Regions from separate parts of the Phreatobacter oligotrophus genome, predicted to be linked through region 1. Evidence: riboswitches for the same ligand, from Rfam matches in the RefSeq annotation. Region 1 holds a riboswitch; each other region holds the start of a gene.
The links. Region 1 has a riboswitch for cobalamin ahead of C8P69_RS20585 (TonB-dependent receptor plug domain-containing protein). Riboswitches for the same ligand answer to the same signal wherever they lie in the genome.
Positions count from the first base shown of each region.

Region 2: another riboswitch for cobalamin. It lies ahead of C8P69_RS07945 (TonB-dependent receptor plug domain-containing protein); the one in region 1 lies ahead of C8P69_RS20585 (TonB-dependent receptor plug domain-containing protein).
Region 3: another riboswitch for cobalamin. It lies ahead of C8P69_RS21300 (DUF1636 family protein); the one in region 1 lies ahead of C8P69_RS20585 (TonB-dependent receptor plug domain-containing protein).

Region 1 is NZ_PZZL01000013.1:21,187-28,742, reverse strand. It holds gene C8P69_RS20595 (DUF2778 domain-containing protein) at 1-886, shown strand, start outside; gene C8P69_RS20590 (MBL fold metallo-hydrolase) at 1,009-1,989, shown strand; cobalamin riboswitch at 2,094-2,311, shown strand; gene C8P69_RS20585 (TonB-dependent receptor plug domain-containing protein) at 2,437-4,482, shown strand; gene C8P69_RS20580 (SDR family oxidoreductase) at 4,618-5,364, shown strand; gene cutA (divalent-cation tolerance protein CutA) at 5,369-5,704, opposite strand; gene C8P69_RS20570 (NAD kinase) at 5,734-6,516, shown strand; gene C8P69_RS20565 (response regulator) at 6,571-7,116, shown strand; gene C8P69_RS20560 (Hpt domain-containing protein) at 7,127-7,556, shown strand, end outside.
Region 2 is NZ_PZZL01000003.1:156,513-164,068, forward strand. It holds gene modC (molybdenum ABC transporter ATP-binding protein) at 1-1,025, shown strand, start outside; gene C8P69_RS07940 (winged helix-turn-helix domain-containing protein) at 1,013-1,435, opposite strand; cobalamin riboswitch at 1,582-1,790, shown strand; gene C8P69_RS07945 (TonB-dependent receptor plug domain-containing protein) at 1,960-3,798, shown strand; gene C8P69_RS07950 (FecCD family ABC transporter permease) at 3,813-4,823, shown strand; gene C8P69_RS07955 (ABC transporter ATP-binding protein) at 4,820-5,605, shown strand; gene cobD (threonine-phosphate decarboxylase CobD) at 5,536-6,603, opposite strand; gene C8P69_RS07965 (ABC transporter substrate-binding protein) at 6,595-7,479, shown strand; gene cbiB (adenosylcobinamide-phosphate synthase CbiB) at 7,463-7,556, shown strand, end outside.
Region 3 is NZ_PZZL01000017.1:22,341-29,896, reverse strand. It holds gene C8P69_RS21320 (efflux RND transporter permease subunit) at 1-540, opposite strand, end outside; gene C8P69_RS21315 (efflux RND transporter periplasmic adaptor subunit) at 554-1,810, opposite strand; gene C8P69_RS21310 (YciE/YciF ferroxidase family protein) at 2,033-2,536, shown strand; gene C8P69_RS21305 (sulfite oxidase) at 2,576-3,676, opposite strand; gene C8P69_RS21300 (DUF1636 family protein) at 3,871-4,284, opposite strand; cobalamin riboswitch at 4,392-4,584, opposite strand; gene C8P69_RS21295 (hypothetical protein) at 4,725-5,225, shown strand; gene C8P69_RS21290 (OpgC family protein) at 5,222-6,385, shown strand; gene C8P69_RS21285 (Bug family tripartite tricarboxylate transporter substrate binding protein) at 6,367-7,347, shown strand; gene C8P69_RS21280 (LysR family transcriptional regulator) at 7,354-7,556, opposite strand, start outside.

The DNA of each region.
Region 1 (7,556 bases):
GCTGGTGCTGGCGAGCCTGCCCGGCCGCGATGTCGGTCTCGAGAGCCGGCCGGGCCTGCCGCTTGCCCCCATGCCGCTCGCCCGTCCGGGCAGCGCCGGCGCCGCCGCCGCCGAGGAGGACGAGGACGGCCCCGACACGACCCTGGTCGCGCCGCTGCCGATGCGCCGGCCCTCCGACGCGCCCGCCGCCGCCGCGACACCCGAAGCGCCGCGCATCGCCACCCGCCGCAACGGCCGCGAGCAGCAGGCCGCCGCCGCGCCCGCTCCGGCCCAGCCGGATGGCCGCAACTTCTTCGAGCGCCTCTTCGGCCCCCGCCGCGACGGCCAGGGCGACGGCCCGCAGCTCGCCTATGCCCCGAGCGACGGCAATCTCGGCACCGATGCCGGGGCCTCCCGCGGTGGCGGCCTCGGCGGCGGTTTCTCCTTCGGGATCGGCGGCCCGGCGCCGCGTCCGCCCATGGGCGTCGCGATCTATGACATCGGCTCGCGCATGGTCTACCTGCCGAACGGCGAGAAGCTGGAGGCCCAGTCCGGCCTCGGCGCCTATCGCAACGACGTCCGCTATGCCCATGTGCGGATGCGCGGCCCGACCCCGCCGCATGTCTATGACCTGACCGAGCGCGAGGCACTGTTCCACGGCGTGCGCGCCATCCGCCTCAACCCGGTTGGCGGCAGCCAGGCCATCCATGGCCGCGCCGGCCTGCTCGCCCACACCTACCTGCTCGGGCCGAACGGCGACTCCAACGGCTGCATCTCCATCAAGGACTACGATCGCTTCCTGCAGGCCTTCCTGCGCGGCGAAATCCGCCGGCTGATCGTGGTGCGGGACCGCACCGAGGCGGTGGCCGCCGTGGCCCGCGCCAACACCCGCGTCTCCTCGCGCTGAGGCGCGGGAGAAACAAGCGGTCACATTCATGTGACAAGCACTGGACGGCGGGCCGGTTCCGGCAATTTACTGCCTCGCCGTCCGCATACCTGTCGGCGGCTGCGCCCCTGTCGGAGGACACCATGACCACGATCAATCGCCGCCATGCCCTCGCCACCGGCGCTGCGGCCCTCGCCGCCCCGGCTTTCCTCACCGCCGCCTCCCGCGAGACCTTCGCCCAGGCTGCCGCCGCGGCCGTCCAGGCCCCCGGCTTCTACCGCTACAAGGTCGGCGACATCACCGTCACCGCCATCAATGACGGCTTCTTCGCCCGTCCGCTCGAGGGCTTCGTCCGCAATGCCGAGCTGCCGGCGGTTCAGGCTGCCATGGCCTCGGCCTTCCTGCCGACCAATGCCGTCCCGATCCCCTTCAACACCCTCGTCGTCGAGACCGGCGGCAAGGTCGTCCTGCTCGACACCGGCAACGGCAATACCGGCGCTCCGACCTCGGGCACCTGGATGGCGAATTTCCGCGCCGCCGGCTTCGATCCGGCCACCGTCTCCTCGGTGATCATCAGCCACTTCCACGGCGACCACATCAACGGCATCCGCCTGCGCGACGGCACCGCCGTCTTCCCGAATGCCGAGATCCAGGTTCCGGAGCCGGAATGGGCCTTCTGGATGTCGGACGAGCGCATGAACGCCGCTCCGGAGGCCATGCGCGGCGCCTTCCAGAACTGCCGCCGCGTCTTCTCGCCGGTCGCCTCCGCCGTGAAGCAGTTCAAGCCGGGCGCGGAAGTGGCCCCGGGCGTGACCTCGATGCCGGCCTATGGCCACTCGCCGGGCCACAGCGTGTTCATGATCTCCTCGGGCAATGCCAAGCTCGTCTACATGGCGGACGTGACCAACCACCCCGCCCTCTTCGTGCGCAATCCCGACTGGTCGGCGATCTTCGACATGGATGCCGATGCCGCCCGCGCGACCCGTCGCCAGCTGCTCGACATGGCGGCGAGCGAGAAGACCCGCGTGCACTTCTACCACGCGCCCTTCCCGTCCAACGGCTACATCGCCAAGGACGGCGCCGGTTTCCAGCTCGTCCCGGCCCAGTGGACCCCGTCCATCTGACCTGACGCCCAGCGCTCTGATCGGAAGGCCCGCCGGCAACGGCGGGCCTTTCGCATGGGGGCATCCGCTTGCCGCCGGATTGACACATTGTCGCAACCCGGCGCATTCATGGGGCACGCGACGGCGGCCGCCCGCAAGGGACGGCCACGGGAATGCGGTGCGTGGCGGGCCTCATGGCCCTCCGCAAGGCCGCAGCTGCCCCCGCAACTGTAAGCGGTGAGCCCTCCCCCATCAGCCACTGACGCCCCGTTCGGGCTTCGGGAAGGCGGGGACCGGGCGACGACCCGCGAGCCAGGAGACCGGCCGACGCGACGTCACTGTCCGTGCGTGCGGGAGGCGCGCCCGGGAGCGGTCCCTTCCGCTTGATCCGTGACACCACCGTCGCGGACGTTTGGCCTCTTCAGGCCGGAATTCCGCGACCATCTGGGTCCGCAGCGGAGTTCCGCCATGCCTGTCGTTTCCCGTCTCCCCCGTCGTCAACGTCTTTCCGTTCTGCTCGCCACGGCGGCGGTGATTCTCGTTCCCGGTCCCGTCGCAGCGCAGCAGCCGCCGCTCCCCGCGGCGCAACTGCCCGAAATCACCGTGTTCGGCGCCAGCAACGTGCCGCTGGAGGCCCCGCGCGTCGGCTCGGCCGTCACCGTCATCACCGCCGAGGACATCGCCAACCAGGGCGCGGCAAGCGTCCCGGACGTGCTGCGCCTCGTGCCCGGCGTCGCCGTCAACCAGTCCGGCGGCCGCGGCAGCCTCACCCAGACGCGCGTGCGCGGCGCCGAATCCAACCAGGTCCTGGTGGTGGTCGACGGCATTCCCATCAACGACGTGAACTCGGGCGATGCCGACCTCGCCAACCTGCCGGTGGACAGCATCGCGCGGATCGAGGTGATCCGTGGCCCGCAATCCGGTATCTGGGGCCCCAATGCCCAGGCTGGCGTCATCTCCATCACCACCAAGTCGGGCCGCGGCCTCGCCAAGCCTGAGCTGACGGCGCGGATCGAGGGCGGGTCCTTCGGCACGCTCCAGGGCTCGGCGACCGTCCGCGGCGCGCAGGGTCCCTTCCACGCCGCCATCTCCATTTCGGGCCTGCGCTCCGGCGGCTTCGTCGTCGCGCCCGGCACCACGCGGCCCAACGGCTCGGACATGGGCTCGCTCTCCGCCAAGATCGGCGCGGACCTTGCCGACTGGTTCGACGTCGAGGGCGTGTTCCGGATGGTCAGCCGCAGCGGCTTCTACAATCCCGGCAACACCGCCTTCGGACCGGGCTTCGTCACCGATCCGAACTACGGCTTCCTTGCCGCCGGCACCGGGCGCAACACCGCCAACGACATCCAGGGCCGTGTCGCCGCCACTGCCAAGCTGCTCGACGGGGCCTGGACGCATCGCTTCTCCGCCGACACCTCGCAGCAGTCGACCAATGCCCGCGACAGCTATGTCTCGGCCTTCGGCTTCCTCGAGAGCCAGGGCTTCTGGTCGCGCACCGAGCGCAACCGGGCGGAGTACCGCTCGGCCTATACGTTCGAGACGCCCGGCCTGCTCGGCGCCCGCCACACCGTCGTCGGCGGCGCCGACATCACCCGCGAGCATTTCCGCTACTACTACGAGAGCGATGGTTTCTTCGGGCCCTTCGTCAACGACACCTATGCCGGCGCGGGCCGCTCGCGCGAGCGCAAGGGCCTGTTCGGCGAGTATCTCGTCAGCCTGCCGACCGGCCTGTCGCTCTCCGGCGCGCTCCGCCAGGACTGGAACTCTGCCTTCCGCAATGCGCTGACCTGGCGCGTGACGGCGGCCCAGACGCTTGGCACCGGCACGAAGCTGCACGCATCGATCGGCAAGGGCGTGACCAACCCGACCTTCTTCGAGCTCTTCGGCTTCTTCGCCAATTTCACCGGCAACCCGACGCTGCGGCCTGAACATTCCATCGGCTGGGATGCCGGCATCGAGCAGCGCTGGTTCGGCGGCAAGCTCGTGACCGACGTCACCTATTTCCGCGCCAGCGTGCGCGATGCCATCGTCCAGTCCGGCGGCACGGCGATCAACCTGCCCTTCGAGACGACCCGCCAGGGCGTCGAGGTGGCAGTGACGGCGCGCCCGCTCGGCTGGCTGTCGATCACCGGCTCCTACACCTACACGGACACCCAGTCGGCCGAACTCGTCGGCGGCGTCTATGTCGGCAAGGAGGCGCTGCGCCGTCCGCGCCATGCCGCGAGCCTCTCGGCGGTGGCGACCCTGCCGGACGACAAGACGAAGGTCACAGTCACCGTCGCCCACAACGGCACCATGCGGGACAGCTTCTTCGGGCCGGCCGGCGCCACGGACGTGCGGCTCGGCGCCTACACGCTGGTGGGCGCGCAGATCTCCCACGAACTCAACCGCAATGCGACCGTCTATGTGCGCGGCGAAAACCTCTTCGGCCAGCGCTACCAGGAGGTCTTCGGCTACCAGGGGCCGGGCGCTGCCGTCTATGCCGGCATGCGCGTGAAGCTCGGCGGCGAGTGAGCCGCCGCGCCGCGGTTTAAACCGTTTCGCATCGCTGCCTTGCCGCGCCCCCGTCGACAGGGGCGCGGCTTTCGGCCAGTCTCCCGCTCGGCAGACGAGCGGGCCGGCAGTGCCCGCCGCATCGGGAGGATCAGCATGTCTCAGCGTATCGCAGTGGTCACGGGCGCAGGCTCCGGCATCGGGCGGGCTTCGGCCCTGGCGCTCGCCAAGGCGGGCTATGCCGTTGTCGTGGCGGGCCGCCGCAAGGACGAACTGGAGAAGACCGTGGCGATGGCCGGCGGTGCGACCGTCGTCGCCGCCCCCACCGACGTCTCGGACGAGGCCTCCGTCGCCGCCCTGTTCAAGCTGGTCAAGGACCGCTTCGGCCGCATCGACGTGCTCTTCAACAATGCCGGCATGGGCGCCCAGGCCGTGCCGCTGGACGAGCTGCCGATCGAGAAGTGGCGCCAGGTCGTCGACGTCAACCTCACCGGCTCGTTCCTCTGCGCCCGCGAGGCCATGCGGATGATGCGCGCGCAGACCCCGAAGGGCGGCCGCATCATCAACAACGGCTCCATCTCCGCCTATGCGCCGCGCCCCTATTCCGCGCCCTACACGGCGACCAAGCATGCGGTGCTCGGCCTGACCAAGGCCATCTCCCTGGACGGCCGCGCCGACAAGATCGTCTGCTCGCAGATCGACGTCGGCAATGCCGCCACCGAGATGACCGAGCGCATGGCGAATGGCGTCCTGCAGGCCGATTTCACCACCAAGGTCGAGCCGCGCATGGACGTCCGCCACGTCGCCGACGCCGTGGTCCACGTCGCCAACCTGCCGCTCGACGTCAACGTCCTGACCATGACCATCATGGCCAATGACATGCCCTTCGTCGGGCGCGGCTGAGGCGTCAGGCCGTCTCGACCCTGAGCCAGGCGAGATAGGCCTCGTCCCCCTCCGGCACGTCGACCACCAGGAAGGCCGGCGTGTCGTAGGAATGGGCCTCGCGGAAACGGGCCTGCGCCTCGGCGAGGCGTGAGCGCACCGTCTTGAGGATCATCACCACCTCCTCGGCGCGCTCCACCTGGCCCTTCCAGCGGTAGAGGGAGCGCATGCCGGGGAGGATGTTGGCGCAGGCGATCAGCCGGTGCTCCATCAGCTCCTCGGCGATGGTCTCAGCCTCGACAAGGCTCGCAGCGGTCGTATAGACCAGCACGACGTCATCCGGCTTCTCGGTTCGCGTCACCTGTTCCTCCCTGTCCGGCGGATCTTCCCTTGGCCGACCTGCGCCCCGACCCGAAGAAGATCGCCTTCGTCGCCTCGCCTGCGCCCGAGGCCCAGGAGGCCATCGAGCGGCTGACTGCCCGCTATGGCAATGTCGCGGGTGACGAGGCCGAGGTCGTGGTGGCGCTCGGCGGCGACGGCCTGATGCTGCAGACGCTGCACAAGTACATCTCCTCGGGCAAGCCGATCTACGGCATGAACCGCGGCTCCGTCGGCTTCCTCATGAACGAATATGCCGAGGATGGGCTGATCGAGCGCATCTGGACCGCCGAACGCTCGGTGATCCATCCGCTGGCCATGACCACCATCGACATCCACGGCGAGCGGCAGGACGCGCTGGCCATCAACGAGGTGTCGCTGCTGCGCGAGACCTCGCAGGTGGCGAAGCTGCGCATCTCGGTCGATGGCCATGCGCGCATGGACGAGCTCATCGCCGATGGCGTTCTCATCGCCACGCCCGCCGGCTCGACCGCCTACAATCTCTCCGCGAACGGCCCGATCCTGCCGCTCAACGCGACGCTGCTGGCGCTCACCCCCATCTCGCCCTTCCGGCCCCGGCGCTGGCGCGGCGCGCTGCTGCCCGACCGGGTGGCACTCACCATCGAGGTGCTGGAATCGGCCAAGCGCCCGGTCAGCGCCACCGCCGACCACCACGAGGTCCGCGACGTCGCCAAGGTCTCGGTGGAGATGGACCGGACCAAGTCCATGATCCTGATGCACGATCCCGGCCACAGCCTCGACGAGCGGATCCTGCGCGAGCAGTTCGGCGCCTGACGGCCGCCATCAGCCTTAACGGTCCGCTAATCGCCGGCCGGTATGGTAGCGGCGATGATCCGCATCGACTTCAACCGGCTGCGATTCCTCGTGATCGACGATAACGCGCACATGCGCCGCATCGTGCGAACCCTTCTGCATGGCTTCGGCGCCCGCGAGGTCTACGAGGCCGAAGACGGCGCGGCGGGCCTCGAGGCCTTCACCCACTACATGCCGGATATCGTCATCACCGACTGGTCGATGCCGATCTTCGACGGGCTCGAGCTCACCAGCATGATCCGCCAGCCTGGCGCCAACGCGAACCCCTATGTCGCGATCATCATGCTGACCGGCCATTCCGAAAAGAAGCGGGTGCTCGAGGCGCGTGACGCCGGCGTCACCGAGTTCCTGGCCAAGCCCATTTCCGCCAAGGCCCTCTACCAGCGCATTCTCAACGTCGTGGTCAATCCGCGTCCCTTCATCAAGACGAAGACATTTTTCGGCCCGGATCGCCGACGTAACCACAATTCAAGCTATGTCGGACCCGAGCGGCGGAAGGGCGAGAAGGCCGAGATGATCAAGGTCGCCCCGCTGCTCGACAAGACCAAGAGTTCCGTGTGAGGCCGTTTCCATGACCAACCCGCCTGCCACGAAGACACCGATCAAGCCGACCGTCCGCACCGGCAAGAAGGGCGGCCTCGACGAGGCCAGCATCGACACCTTCGCCGACCACGAGGTCGTCACGCCGAAGCGCAACCTCAAGAGCTTCTCCAAGAAGGCCAAGATCAAGGTCGACGAGTTCGGCTTCGACATGGAGGCCATCGAGCGCGCCGAGGCGGCGCTGGCCGAGCTCTCCTCCGAATTCGACGACTGGATGGCCAAGGAGGTCGAGCGCCTGACCAAGGCGCGCGACGCCATCGCCGCCTCCGGCCTCGATGCGGCGACCCGCTCGGCCGTCTACACCGCCGCCCACGACCTCAAGGGCGAGGCGGCGACCTTCGGCTATCCGCTGGCCGGCCGTGTCGCCGAGAGCCTGTGCGCCCTTCTCGACGGCATCGCCG
Region 2 (7,556 bases), on a different contig from region 1:
GCCCGTCCGGCTCGGGCAAGTCCACGGTGATCCGCCTGCTCGCAGGCCTGGAGCGCCCGGAGGAGGGGCGCATCACCCTCGGCGACACCGTGCTGCTCGACACCGCGCGCCGCAGGACCGTGCCACCGCATCGCCGCCGCATCGGCCTCGTTTTCCAGGACGCGCTGCTCCTGCCCCATCTCTCGGTGAAGGCGAACCTCACCTATGGCCGCTGGTTCACGCCGCGCGGCGAACGGCGCATCGCCTTCGATCCGGTGGTGGAGGTGCTGGGCATCGGCCATTTGCTCGACCGGCGGCCGGCGACCCTGTCGGGAGGCGAACGCCAGCGCGTCGCCATCGGCCGCGCGCTGCTGGCGAGCCCGCGCCTGCTGCTGATGGACGAGCCGCTGGCCTCGCTCGACCAGGCGCGGCGCCAGGAGATCCTGCCCTTCATCGAGCGGCTGCGCGACGCCTTCGCCATCCCCGTGGTCTATGTCAGTCATGCCGTAGAGGAAGTGACGCGGCTCGCCAGTCATGTCGTGCGGCTCGAGGCGGGACGCGTGGTAGCCACCGGGACACCCTCCGAGGTCTTCGCCGCGGGGCTTGACCGGTCCGGTGGCGACCGCTTTGCCCTGCGGTCGGTGCTCACCGCCCGCGTGAAGCAGCGCCTGCCGGATTACGGCATCACCCTGCTCGATCATCCTGCCGGTGAGATCGTCGTGCCCGGCCTGCTGCCCCTCGGGGACGAGGTCGGCGTCGCCATTCGCGCCACCGACGTGGCGCTGGCCCGCGGCCCGGCCGGAGACCTGAGCACCCGCACGGTGCTGGACGGCACCGTCACCCGCGTCGAGGCGGACGCCAGCGGCCCCTTCGCCACCGTGACCGTGACGCTCACCGGCGGTGACGTGATCGTCGCGGCGGTGACGCGGCTCGCGGCCGCGGCGCTGGACCTCGCGCCGGGTGTTCCGATGAAGGCGCTGGTCAAGGCCGGCGCCATCGACGAGAGCGGATTGCCCGGCGCGGTGCCGAAAGCTCAGCCCGGCTGATCCGGCTCGTCCACCAGGTCGGTCTCGAAGGGCGCGAATTCCTCGCGGATCGCGGCGCGCGTGCGCTCCTCGACGCGCCGATAGGCGGCCACCAGGGCCCGTCCGAAATCGGTGAGCTTCGCCCCGCCGCCATGGCTGCCACCGGCGGAGGTGACCACGACGGGACGGCGGAACAGCCGGTTCACCTCGTCGACCAGCAGCCAGGCCCGCCGGTAGCTCATGCCGAGGTCGCGGCCGGCGGCTGAGATGGAACCGGTGCGGCCGATGGCCTCCAACAGGTCGGCCTTGCCCGGCCCGAGCCGCGTCGTGCCGGACAGCACGATTCGTAGGCGGAGTTCCGACCGCGCAAAGCGATCTTCCGTCGGCCGCCGCGGCACATCCGTGTCCTTGTCCGATCCCGGTTCGCCCATCGGCGAGCACTCCCCACGCCCCCGGTCTAGCAAGCCCGCCCCCGGGCGTCACCGATTCCCCGCGCCGACTTGTCCACAGCCCTCCCCCCTTAGGGGGGATCCCGATGCCCCTGCGGCACGGCTTGCGGCCGCCTGCGCCCCGTGGTTGTGATGGCGCTGCTCTGGGTGCCCGCCGCGAGGCGGGTGAAACGGGAATGCGGTGCGGGCCGAAAGGCCCCATGCCGCAGCTGCCCCCGCAACTGTAAGCGACGCCAAGCTCCACGCACCACTGGTCCTCCGGGACTGGGAAGGTTGGAGCCGGTCCCTCACCGGACCAGTCGCGAGCCAGGAGACCGGCCCAGAGTGTCCTTAGACCCCAAACTTCGGCGGTGGGCCGAAGAAGGTGACACATGGTTCGCGACCCTCTCCGGGCAAGGCTTGCCCTTGCCGCCGCTTACGCGGCTTTTTCTGCTGTTTCCACACCTGCTTTCAGCCAGTCTCCGCCACAACCACGCGAGACAGAGCTGCCCTCCGTCGACATCACGGTGACGGCCAACCGCTCGCCGACCGAGATCCAGCGCACCGGCAGCGCCATCACCGTCGTGCCGCGTGAGCAGCTGCAGGCCTCCAATCCCGGCTCGCTGGTCGACGTGCTGCGCACCGTGCCCGGCCTCGACGTGACCGAGACCGGCGGCCCCGGCGCCTCCACCACCGTCCGCCTGCGCGGCGCCAGTTCAGGCCAGACGCTGGTGCTCATCGATGGCGTCCGCGTCGGCGATCCGTCCTCGGCCAGCAGCGAGTTCGACCTGTCGATCCTGTCGCCCGCGCTGATCGACCGGATCGAGGTGCTGCGCGGCCCGCAAAGCGCCCTCTACGGCTCCGACGCCATGGGCGGCGTCATCAACATCATCACCAAGCGCGGCCTTGGGCCCACCGGCGCCTTCGCCCAGATCGAGGGCGGCAGCTACGGCACCGGCGCCGTCTCCGGCGGCATCCACGGGTCGCAGGGCCCCTGGAGCTACGCCGCCTCCGGCTCCTTCGCGCGCTCCGACGGCTTCTCCCGCTACGGCTATCGCATCAGCCGCTTCGACCCCGCGGTCACCGCGGGCTACGATGCCGACGGCTACGACCGCTACAGCGGCTACGGCCGGTTCGGCTACGATCCCGGCACCGGTTTCCGCTTCGAGGCGGGCGTGATGGCGAGCGCCACCCGCTCCGAATATGACGCCGCCTCCGGCAAGTATCCCGATACGCCGAACGTCGCCTTCCGCCGCTTCTACCAGATCTACGGCCGTGGCTCGTGGGACACGCTGGACGGCGCGCTGACCCACGCCATCACCACCTTCTTCGCGCGGTCCGAGCGCATCTTCCGCGAGGTGCGCTACGGGTCAAACCAGACGCCGGCGCAGACCACCTCGACGCTCTCCGAATATTACGGCCAGCGCGTCGGCGCCGAGTACCAGGGCGACCTGCGTCTGGGTCTCGCCGGACGCGTCACGTTCGGCGCCCGGCTGGAGCGCGAGACGGCGGAGACCTTCTCGGAACGCTACCTGCCGACGCCGATCGCCCGCGCCTCGACGCTGGAGGCCGGACAGAACACCCGCGCCCTCTTCGCCCTGTGGCAATTGCCGCTCGGCGAGCGGCTGGACCTGTCCATCGGCGGCCGCATCGACGACGTGGTCGGCGTGGCGCGCTTCGCCACCTGGCGCGGCACGCTGGCCTATCGCATCACCGAGACCGGAACGAAGCTGCGCGCCAGCGCCGGCACGGGCGGCAAGGCGCCGACCCTGTTCCAGCTCTACGCGCCGATCTACGGTAATCCGAACCTCCAGGCCGAGACCAGCCTCGGCTTCGACGCCGGCATCGACCAGTCCATCCTCGGCGGCCGCGGCACCCTGTCGGTCACCGCCTTCACCAACCGCTTCTCGAACCTGATCGAGTACAACGCGCTGACCAGCAGCTATTTCAACGTGGCGCGGGCCGAGACCCGCGGCGTCGAGATGGCGGCAAGCTTCGTGCTCTGGCCGGATGTCGTGAGGATGCGGGCCGGCTGGACCTATCTCGAGGCCAAGGATCTTACCACGGGCCTCACCCTCGCCCGCCGTCCGCGCAATGTCGGCACCCTCGGCTTCGTGGTGACGCCGACGCCGGCCTGGAGCATCGAGCCCTCCATGACCTACGTCTCGCAGCGCTATTCCGGCAGCGGCGAGACCCTGCGCCTCAACCCCTACATGCGGTTTGACCTGAGGACCTCCTACCAGATCGACAAGACCTGGACCGCCTTTGCGCGGGTCGAGAACCTCACCAATGTCCGCTATGAGGAGGTCTACAACTACGGCACGGCCGGCCGCTCCTTCTATGCCGGCCTGAGGGCGAACTGGTGAGTGACGCGGCGACGATGACGGGCCTGGCGCGGCGGGGACTGGTCCCCGGCCTTGCCCTCCTCGTCGCGGTCCTCGCCATTGCCTCCCTCGCGGCGGGGCCGGTGCGCCTCAGCCCCTCCGACATCGTCGCGGCCCTTCTTGGCCGCGGCGACGAGGCCATCCGCACCATCGTCACCGAGATCCGGCTGCCGCGGGCGATCCTTGCGGTGGCCATCGGCGGCATCCTCGGATTGTCGGGGGCGGCGATGCAGGGCCTCCTGCGCAATCCGCTGGCCGCGCCCTCCCTCTTCGGCGCGCCGCAATCGGCAGCCTTCGCGGCGGTCGCCACCATCTCGCTCGGGCTCAACGACGCCCTGTCCTGGGGCCTGCCGGTCGCGGCCATTGCCGGCGCCTTCCTGTCGGTCTTCGTGCTGGTGGCGGTGGCTGGCCGCAATGCCAGCCTGCTGCTCCTCATCCTCTCGGGCCTTGCCATATCGAGCCTCGCCGGCGCCGGCACGGCGCTCGCGATGAATCTCGCGCCCAACCCCTTTGCCGCGCTCGAGATCGCCTTCTGGCTGCTTGGCTCGCTGGAGGACCGCTCGATGCGCCACGTGGCGCTGGCGCTCCCCTTCATCATTCCCGCCGCCCTCATTCTCTATCTGCAGCGCGGCGCCTTCCGGGCGCTGGCGCTCGGCGAGGAGGCGGCGGAGAGCCTCGGCGTCGGGGTCGCCCGCCTGCGCCTCGTCGTCATCACCGGCGTGGCGCTCGGCGTGGGGGCTGCCGTCTCGGTCGCCGGCACCATCGCCTTCATCGGGCTCGTCGCGCCGCACCTGATGCGGCCGCTGGTCGGCTACGACCCGGCGCGCGTCCTCGTGCCGAGCGCCCTGACCGGCGCGGCGCTGCTGCTCGCCGCCGACATCGCCGTGCGGATCATCCCGGCCACCACCAACATCAAGGTCGGCGTGCTGACCGCCATCATCGGCGTCCCCTTCTTCCTCTGGCTCATCGTGAGGGAGCGGCGCAGCCTTGCCGGCGGCGTGGCATGAGCGAGGCCGCCCATCTCCTGCTCGCCGAGGGCGTCGGCGTCGCCTATGGCGGTTGCCCGGTGGTCACCGAGGCCGCTTTCGGGCTCGATGCCGGCCGGCTGGTCGCGCTGGTCGGACCGAACGGGGCGGGCAAGACGACCCTGCTCAGGGCCCTCGGCGGCCTCACGCCGTCGACCGGGCGCATCACCGTCGCCGGCACAGATCTCTTGAAGCTGCCGCCGCGCGAGCGGGCCCGCCGCATCGCCTTCCTGCCGCAGGGCCATGTGGTGCACTGGCCGCTCAGCGCACGCGATGTCGTGGCGCTCGGGCGCTACCCGCATGGCCTTGCCGATCCCGCGCGCATGGGCGCGCGCGATGCCGCCATCGTCGACGCGGCCCTCGCCCGCACCGATGCCAGCGCCTTTGCCGGGCGCCAGGTGACGACGCTCTCGGGCGGCGAACGCGCCCGCGTCATGCTCGCACGCGTCCTCGCGGTGGAGGCGCCGATCCTGCTCGCGGACGAACCGACCGCCGCCCTCGATCCGCGCCACCAGATCGGCATCATGGCGGCGCTGCGCGAGGAGGCCCGGCGCGGCGCCCTCGTCATCGCCGTCACCCACGACCTTGGCCTCGCCGCGCGCATGGCCGACGAGGTCATGGTCATCGATCGCGGCCGCATCGTCGCGCGTGGCGCGCCGCGCACCGTGCTGACGCCGCAGCTGATGCGGGAGGTCTATGGCGTCGATGCGCTGGTGACCGAGCACGCGGGCGAGCCGGTCATCGTGCCCTGGACCGCTCCATGACCCGGCCCGGTGGCGAGCCCCCGCAAAGCGGCGGCGAGGCGATCACGGCCCGAGTCCTCCGCTGGCAGGCCAAAGCGCAGCAGCCTATCGTCCCAGTCGAAGCGCCTGACCCAAATCCGTGCCGCAGCGAGGCCCTCGTGGATCCGGCGGGCTTCGGGATGGCGCACGAGGCGGTAGAGATCGGTCCCACCGGCTGGCGCGAAACCGGCTTCCGCCAGCACGGCATCGAGGGAACTCGCCTCTTCCCGCAGCCTGATCCGCATGGTCTCGGCCCAGCGCTCGTCGCCGAGCGCCGCGGCGCCGATGGCGAGGGCGGGCCCTGCAACGGCCCATGGCCCGAGGGCCCAGGCGATCGCCTCGGCGATGACCGGCGGGGCCACGGCGAAGCCGAGCCGGACCCCGGCCAGGCCGAAGAACTTGCCGAAGGATCTGAGCACCACCACCGGCGCCTCGCGGCACAGGCTGGCGGCCGTCGCCTCGGGCCTGAGGTCGAGGAAGGATTCGTCGACGACGAGCCAGCCCCCGCGCGCACCGACATCCCGCGCCGCCGCGGCGAGATGGGCGGGATCGCTCCAGCGCCCGTCGGGATTGTTCGGGTTCACGACCACGACATGACGAACATCGTCGGGGATCGCCGTGAAATCACCGATCGTCTGCACCTTCGCTCGGACCCGCTGCCACGACAGCGCATGTTCGCCATAGGTCGGCCCGACCACCGCGACATCGCCGGCCGGCGCGAGCACCGGCAGCCACTGGATCAGCGCCTGCGTGCCCGGAGCAGCGACGAGGCCGACGCCCTCCGGCACGCGATAGGCGCGGCGCGCGGCATCATTGAGCCGGCTGAGCGACCCCTCGTCGGGGAGCGCGGTCCAGGCCTCGGCCGGCAGGTCCGGCAGCGGGAAGGCGTGCGGATTGATGCCGGTCGACAGGTCCAGCCAGTCGCCGCGCGTGCCCCCGTGGAGGGCCATGGCCGTGGTGAGGTCGCCGCCGTGCTGCATGGCCCGTCCCTGCCATGGCGCCGCCGCCTTGGCCAGTCGCTCGCCGGCATCGCCGCCCTGCTGGCCGTCACCAACACGGCCATGGCCGAGCCCTCGGCCCGCATCGCCTCCATCAACATGTGCACCGACCAGTTGCTGGTCGATCTCGCGCGGCCCGACCAGATCGTGGGCCTCAGCCCCTTCGCCCATGATGGCTGGCGCTCGTGGGCCGCCGCGCGGGCGAGGGCCTACCCGGCGCTCTCCGGCACGGCGGAGGAGATCATCGTCCTGAAGCCGGACCTTGTCCTGGCCGGCCGCTTCACCCGCCAGGCGACGCGCGCCTTCATTCGCGAGCGCGGCATCGCCATGGAGGAGTTCGACGTGGTGCGCACGGTCGCCGACGCGCGGCGGCAGATCCTCCGCGTCGCCGCCATCGTCGGCGCGGAAGCGGCGGGCGAGGCCCGGGCTGCCGCCCTCGACACCGCCATGGAGCGGTTGCGGGCAGCGGCGAAGGGACAGCCTTTGCGCATCCTGCCCCTGGCCCGGCGCGGCTGGGTCGCCGGACAGGACAGCGTCATCACCGACCTCCTGAGGACTGCGGGGCTGGTCAATGTCGCCGGCGAGGCGGGGCTGCGCGGCGGCGGTTTCCTCTCGGTGGAGGAGATCGTCATGCTGAGGCCCGACGCCATCCTCATCAGCCGCGACGCCGACCGCGCCGAGGACCAGGGCCAGGCCATGCTGGTCCATCCCGCCATCGCCGACCGTTTCCCTGCGGAGCGCCGCATCGTCCTGCCCGAGGCGCTCACCGTCTGCGGCGGGCCCATGCTGGTCGAGGCCATCGACAGGCTGGCGGCGCAGATCGCCGCGCTGACGCCGCGCCGTGCTTCTGCACCCTGACGCCCTTCTCATCCTGCTCGTCGCCCTCGCCATCGACGCAGCGGTCGGCGATCCGGACGCGATCTGGCGGCGTGTTC
Region 3 (7,556 bases), on a different contig from region 1:
GCTCTTGCCGCCCCAACCGATGGCGTCGACCACGCCGGGAATGGAGCGGAAGCGGCGCTGCAGCACCCAGTTCTGCAGGGTGTTGAGGTCGGTGACGGAATAATCGGGCGGGCCGACGAGCCGGTAGCGGAAGATCTCGCCGATCGGGCTGAGCGGTGAGATCTGCGGCTGCGCGCCGTTGGGCAGGCCGGACAGCAGCGACAGCTGGTTCAGCACGCGCTGCAGGGCGACCTCATAGGTCACGTCATAGGTGAACTGGAGCTTCACATCCGACAGGCCGAAGACCGAGGTCGTGCGGATGAGGCGGAGGTTCTGCAGGCCCGCCGTGACCGACTCGATCGGCACGGTGATGTAGCGCTCGATCTCCTCCGAGGAGAGGCCCGGCGCCTGGGTGATGACGTTCACCATCGGCGGCACGGGGTCGGGATAGGCCTCGATGTTGAGGCGCATGAACGCGATCGAGCCGGCGAGGCACAGGACACCGGCCAGCAGGACCATCAGGATCCGCTGGGACAGGGCGAACTCGAAAATCTTGTTCATGGCCCGGATCCGGTCAGCGGCGGAAGGCGGCGGTCATCTGGTCGATGAACAGGGCGCCGCGAACGACGACCTCCTCGCCGCCTTGCAGACCTTGCAAGATCTGCACCTGATCCCCGTCGGTGATGCCGGGCGTGACGCGCCGGAGTTCAGCGGTCTTGTCGGGGTGGGCGATCCAAACACGCGCCACCGGGCCTTCGTAGATCAGCGCGTTGCGCGGCACGGCGGGCGATGTCGCGGCCGCGCCGACCTGGATGGAGACACTGGCAAACATCTGCTGCTTCAGGACGCCCTGGGGATTGTCGACGGTGGCGCGGACCAGCAGGCGCTTCGAGGCCGGGTCGATGCTGGCGCTGATGAAGTCGAGGCGGGCGGCGAAAGCCTGGTTGCGCAGCGCGATGACGCGGAACTCGACCTGCGCGCCACGGCGCACGCGCGGCACGTCCTCCTCGCGCACGAAGATGTTGAGCCAGAGCGTGTCGAGGTCGTCGATGACGAAGACCGGTTCGCCGCCGCCGGACAGGAACTGGCCAGGGCTGACGCGGCGCGAGACGACCGTGCCGTCGGCCGGTGCGGGGATGGCGATCTCCGGGTTGATGCGGCGGTCGGCCCGGAAGCGGGCGATCTCCGCGTCGGTCTTGCCGAAGAGACGCAGGCGGTTTTCGAGGGCTTCCAGACCGGTGACGGCGGCGCGATGGTCCGCGCGAGCGTTCTCAAGGTCGGCGCGGGCCTGGTCGACGTCGCGCTGCGGCGCGGCGCGACCGGCGAAAAGATCCGACTGGCGCTTCTCGTTGATCTCGGCGAGGCGGAGCTGGGCCACCGCCTTGTCGAGATTGGAGATGGCCGCCACGAACTCGTTCTGCGTCGAGACCATGTCGTTGGCCAGCATGAACAGCAACGGCTGGCCGCGGCGCACCACGTCGCCGGCGATGACGGGCACCCGCGTGGTGCGACCGGCATAGGGCGAGATGACCGGCACGGCGCTGTTCTCGTCGATGGCGAGACGCCCCTCGGTGATGATCTGCTCGCGGAAGACGCGCGCCTCGACCTTCTGGGTGGCGAAGGTCGACCAGTCGGATTCGGAAATGCGGAAGCGGCCGTTGACCTGGGTGACGCGATCGGGCGCCTCGGTCGGCGATTCGGCCGCGGGTTTCGACGTGCCGAAAAGGCGCCCGAGAAACGACAGGTCGACGGCATGGGCGGGACTCGGCCCGAGAGCGAGAGCCGCGGGAACCAGCGCAACAAGCCAGAAAGTTCGGAGGATGGGCAGCACGGGGACCAGGCTTTCACGTCTTACCAGGCTACCCGCGAAGGGACGCCGTCGAGCAATGTTCCACTAGCCCGCTTCGGGCAATGGGTCAAAGGCGCGCAGCGTCGCCGCGTGAGCGCTGCGCGGGATAGTGCATTTGTGATGCAGTCAGGTGACAGAACGATGAGGAACAGGCGCGAGACGGCGGGATTGATGCGAGGAGCCACCTCACCAGGGAGAAACCTCATGGCCAAGACCAAGACCCTCGAAGACATGTTCGTGGACGGACTGAAGGACATCCTCTTCGCCGAGCGCCAGATCCTGCGCACCCTGCCGAAAATGGCGCGGGCGGCCCAGTCGCAGGAGCTCAAGGCGGCGATTGAGAAGCACAAGGACCAGACGGAAGGCCAGATCGAGCGCCTTGAAAAGGTTTTCGAGCAGATGGAGGTGGCGGCCCGCGGCAAGACCTGCCCGGCCATCCTCGGCATCATCGAGGAGGGCCAGGAGGTGCTGGAGGAGTTCAAGGGCAGCCCGGCCCTCGATGCCGGGATCGTCGCCTCGGCCCAGGCGGTCGAGCATTACGAGATCGCGCGCTACGGCACGCTGAAGGCCTGGGCCGACCGGCTCGGCGAGAAGGACGCCGCCCGCCTGCTGGCGGAGACCCTCGCCGAGGAGGAGCAGACCGATGCCGACCTCACCAAGCTCGCCAAGGGCAGCATCAACAGGCAGGCGACCGCCGAGGCGGCCTGAGGCTCCATGTCGGCGGGTCCGCTGCGGGCCCGCCGACGTTCAGGCCGCGACGCCGTCGACCCGGTGGGCGAGATTGTTGCAATAGCCGCGCGGGTTCCACGGCGCGGCGTCGAGGGGCTGGTCCCGGCCTGCAAGGTCCCGGGCGACGGCAACGAGCATCACAGGCCCTGCGGGAACAGCGAGGGCGGCCGAGAAGCGCCGCCAGGCGAAAGTGTCGGCGGCGGGCGCCAGATCCGCCTCGGTCCAAGTCGCGCCACCATCGGCGGAGAGGCGCACCCCCGCGACAGGCGTTGCCCCCGACCAGGCCCAGCCGGCGACGCCGAGGGGCCGTCCGACCGCGTGGGTGAAGCCTGCGGCCGGCGTGGTGATCAGCGATTTCACGGGCATGTCGGTGATCACCGCGAAATCGGCGGGATCGACCGCATCGCCCGGCCCGAGGGGCTTGATCGGCAGCCGGTAGTCGGTGCCGCGCATCTTCTCGCCGTCGTGCTCGCAGTCGCGGATCTCGAGACGGTCCAGCCATTTCTGCCAGGCCGATCCGGGATAGCCGGGCACCACGACCCTGAGCGGCCCGCCATGCAAGGCCGGCAGCGGTTCGCCGTTCATGGCGAAGGCGAGCAGCGTTTCCGGAGCGAGCGCCTTCTCAATCGGGATGCCGCGCGACAGGGCGGGCTTGCCGGGGGCGGTGAGGCTGCGGTCGGGGCTGTGATGGGCCGTGTAGATCGCCGCTTCGGTGAGCCCGGCCCGCTCCAGCACGTCGCGCATCCGCACCCCGGTCCAGCGGGCGCAGCCGACGGCGCCGTGGCGCCATTGCGCGCCGGGGACGGGCGGCGAAAGGAAGGCGCGGCCATTGCCGGCGCATTCGAGGACCGCCGTCACATCGACGACGGGGAAATCGCGGGCGAGGTCGGCGAGGGTCAGGGACAAGGGCCGGTGCACCTCGCCACTGACCTCCAGCCGCCAGTCCCCGGCCGCGCCGATGGCCGGCATGTCGCCGTTGTTGCGGACGAAAAAGGCATCCTCCGGCGTCAGCGCCGCGTCGAGGGCGGCTGCGTCCGGCTCCCCGTTGAGGGCGTCGTCGTCGAGCCAGCGCAGGCGCGGCTTGCTGGCGAGGACGGCATCGGGCGCCGGATGCGGCATGCGGGGGTGACCTCTGGCGGAAGCTGAGGGGAGCCTAGCTGCGCCCCCGCCCCGGTGCCAGCCCCGGGCGCCGCGACGGAGAACGGCGTTTCGTCACGCCCGCCCTCCGGAGAGGGTTCATCTCCCAGGCGGCGGTGAGCCCATCAGGTCCGAAGGAGCCCAATCGTCCCTGCCCGTCCCGGCCGCTCAGTCCGTCAGGCCGGCGCGCTGCCATCCTCCGGCGACCAGTCCGGCGGCGGCACCCGGGCGATGATGCCGCGCCGCATGGCCTCTGGACGGTCGCGCCAGGGCACGAAACCATGCGGGGCCTCGGCACAGGCCCTGGCCATGGCAACGACGTCACCGGCATCGCGGTCCGGATCGAGGTCGCCGAAGACGAAGGTGTAGCCGCCGGCCGCCGACAGCGAGATCGAGCAGATGCGCTTGCAGACGCTGAGGCACTGGGTCGGCCGCACGCGGCAGTCGGTCCCCTCGGCGGCGCTCGCCACGGCCTCGAAGAGCTTTCGGCCGGGCGCTTCGGCCAGTTCGGTGCCGGGCGCGCGGCAGGAGGTGCAGACGGTGACGATGACCGGCCCGGCGGGACGATCAGGGGATGGGGTGGTGGTCACGATGCAATATTCCCGGCGCCATGGCGCCAGATGCCAGCCCTGACGGTCGAGGCCCGGCATTCGGCCTCGCCAGCGCGCAACCCGTGCTCCCCGCCGGCTTGCGTCCATCAGCAGCACTATGAGCAGCCGGTCTCCTGGCTCGCGACTCAAGCGCCCCGCCGTCCTTCCCGGCCTTTCGGCCAGTGGCTCACGACAAGGGCTCGTCGCCTACAGTTGCGGGGGCAGCCGCGGCCTCGGGCGAACCCTCACCGCATTCCCGTTTCACCCGCCGGGGCGGGCACTGCTCGGCGCGGACAGTGCCACGGCCCCGCCGCCGGCTCAAGCCGCGGACCTCGGGACCGGCTTCCCTTTCGTCACGCACCCGTGAAGAGGACCGCGTAACGTCCGGGCCATTGTCGGCGAAACCGGAACATCGCGTCCAACCAGGGGGAACCGACGCCATGCAGACCGCCACCGCCACCAAGCCGACGTCCTTGATCGCCATTCCCGCCGTGCCCTCGGCCCGCACGCTGTGGAACCTCTTCCTCGGCGGCGCCGCCGGCCTGGGTTTCTGGGAGTTCTTCTCCGCCACCTTCACGCACTGGGCGGCGGGTTTCCCGCTGCAGCCGCCAGAGCTGGTCAAGTCGCTGTTCCAGCACCAGCTCGGACTCACCGTCAGCACCCCGATGGCGGAGCTGCTGCATGGGCTGACCGGCCTGATCTTCTATCCGATCGGCTACTACATCCTGTCGCGGGCCCTGCCCTGGCTCGGCGTCACGGCGGCCGGCTGGATCTGGGGCGTCGCGACCTATTTCATCGCGCTCGGCTTTTTCGCGCCGCTCGCCGGCCAGCCGTTCCTGCTCAACAACGTGCCGGTGCTCTCCTTCATGAGCCTCGTCGGCCATGCCATCTACGGCTACCTCGCGGCCATCGTCTTCGAGCGCTTCGAGGAGGGCCGATGAGCCCGGTTGCCGGCACGGCCGAGCCGAAGGGGCGCAGCCGCGACGCGCGGATCGACCTCGCGCGCGGCCTCACCATGCTCATCATCTTCGTCGCCCATGTGCCGGGCAACCTCTGGGCCGAGTTCATCCCGGCCCGGATGGGGTTCTCCTCGGGGGCGGAAGCCTTCGTGCTCTGCTCGGGTCTTGCCTGCGGCATCGCCTTCGGCGGCACCTTCCGCCGCGACGGCTGGGTCGCCGGCACGCGGCGGATCGGCAAGCGCGTCTGGCAGCTCTGGCTCGCACAGGTGCTGACCTTCGCGGGCTTCGCGGCGCTGATGCTGTCGATGGACGCCTGGCTCGGCGGCAGCACCTATGCCGCCCGCTACAGCCTCGCCTATCCCGTCGCCTCACCGTTAGAGGCGGTGCTGGGCCTCATGACCCTCACCTATGTGCCGGACTTCTTCGACATCCTGCCGCTCTACATCGTCCTGCTGGCCGCCGTGCCGCTGATGACCCTTGTCGCCGGCGCCTCGCGCTGGTTGGTGCTCGGCCTCTCGGCGGCGCTCTGGCTCTTTGTGCAGGTCTACCCGCTGAACCTCCCGGCCCATCCGGCGGGCAGCAAGCTCTGGTACTTCGACCCGCTGGCCTGGCAGTTCCTGTTCTTCCTCGGCTATGCGACGACGGTCGGGTGGCTCACGCCGCCGCGGGCGACGCCGGCCCGCATCGCCCTTGCCGCCGCCTTCATCCTCGGCTGCATCCCGCTGACCTTCTCGGGCGCCCATGCGGCCTTCCCGGCGCTTGGCGAGATCTACCGCGCGATCTATCCGGCCGAGGCGATCTCGACCCTGCATCCCCTCCGGCTCGTCCATGTGCTGGTGCTGGCCTGGCTCTTCGCGGCGTTGCTCGCGAGCCGGCGGTCGTCGCTCTTCGACGGTTCGCTGAAGCCGGTCCTCGCCGTCGGGCAACAATCGCTGACGACGTTCCTCACCGGCATCGTGCTGGCGGCGCTGGCCGGCGTCGCGCTGGACCTCACGGGCCGCGACGGCGCCACGACCGCCCTCGTGAACCTCACCGGCTGCGCCCTGCTCGTCGCCACGGCCTATGCCGCGCGCACTATCAAGGCATCGCTGAAGACCCCGAAGCCCACAGGAAAGGACAGGCCATGGCTCGCCACGCAGTGACGTTCTCCCGCCGCGCCCTTCTCGCCGGCGCCATGCTCGCCGTCCCCGCCGCGCGCGGCGCAAGGGCCGAGACGGGTCGCATCACCCTCATCGTGCCCTTCGCCGCGGGCGGGCCGACCGACATCGTCGCGCGGCTTGCCGCCGACGGCATGGCCCGCCATCTCGGCCGCGCGGTGATCGTCGAGAACGTCGCCGGTGCGGGCGGCGCGACCGGCACGCTGCGCGCGGCACGGTCGCGCCCCGACGGCACGACCATGGTGCTGGGTCAGATGGCGACCCATGCGCTGACCCCCATCCTCAATCCGCAGGCGGGCTATGACCCGCTGGCCGATTTCGTGCCCATCGGGCTCATCGCCAATGCGCCCATGGTGATTGCGGCGCGCAAGGGCGTGCCGGCCGCATCGCTGCGGGAGTTCCGTGATTTCGTGGCGGGAAGCGGCAATCGCCTGTCCTTCGGCCATGCCGGGCTCGGCGCGACATCGCAGGTCGCCTGCGAGCTGTTCAACCAGGGCACCGGCGCCGCGCCCGTCTCCATCGCCTATCGCGGCACCGCCCCGGCGCTGAACGATCTGGCGGCCGGCCAGATCGACTTTGCCTGCGACCAGCTCACCAGCATCGCGCCGCTGATCCGCTCCGGCCACATCCAGGGCGTGGCGCTGATGGCGCGGGAGCGCTCGCCGGTCCTGCCGGATCTGCCCTCGGCTGCCGAACAGGGCTTCCCCGATCTTTCGGTCGAGGTCTGGAACGGGCTGCTCTTCCCGCGTGGCACGCCGGACCGGGTGGTGGCGGAGGTCCATGCGGCCCTCACCGCGACGCTCGACGATCCTGGCCTTGTGCGCCGCTTCGAGGAGCTCGGCGCCTCGGTGCCAATGAGCGCCGCGAACACGCCGGCGGCTTTCGGCGCGCTGATCCGCTCGGAAAATGCCCGCTGGCGGCCGGTGCTGGAGCGCCTCACGCGCTGAGCGGGTTCACTCGCTGACATCCCGCAGGATCCGCGCGAGGACGGGGTGCGGGAAGCGGCGGGCGACCGTCACCGCGAAGAAGGTCTCGGTGATGCGGTCGAGCTTGGCCGCCTCGGCGAGAAAGCCGGCGGCGAGCTCGTCGCGCACGACGATGCGCGGAATGACGGCGAGGCCCAGATCCTCGCGGGCGAGGAGACGCAGCATCGCCA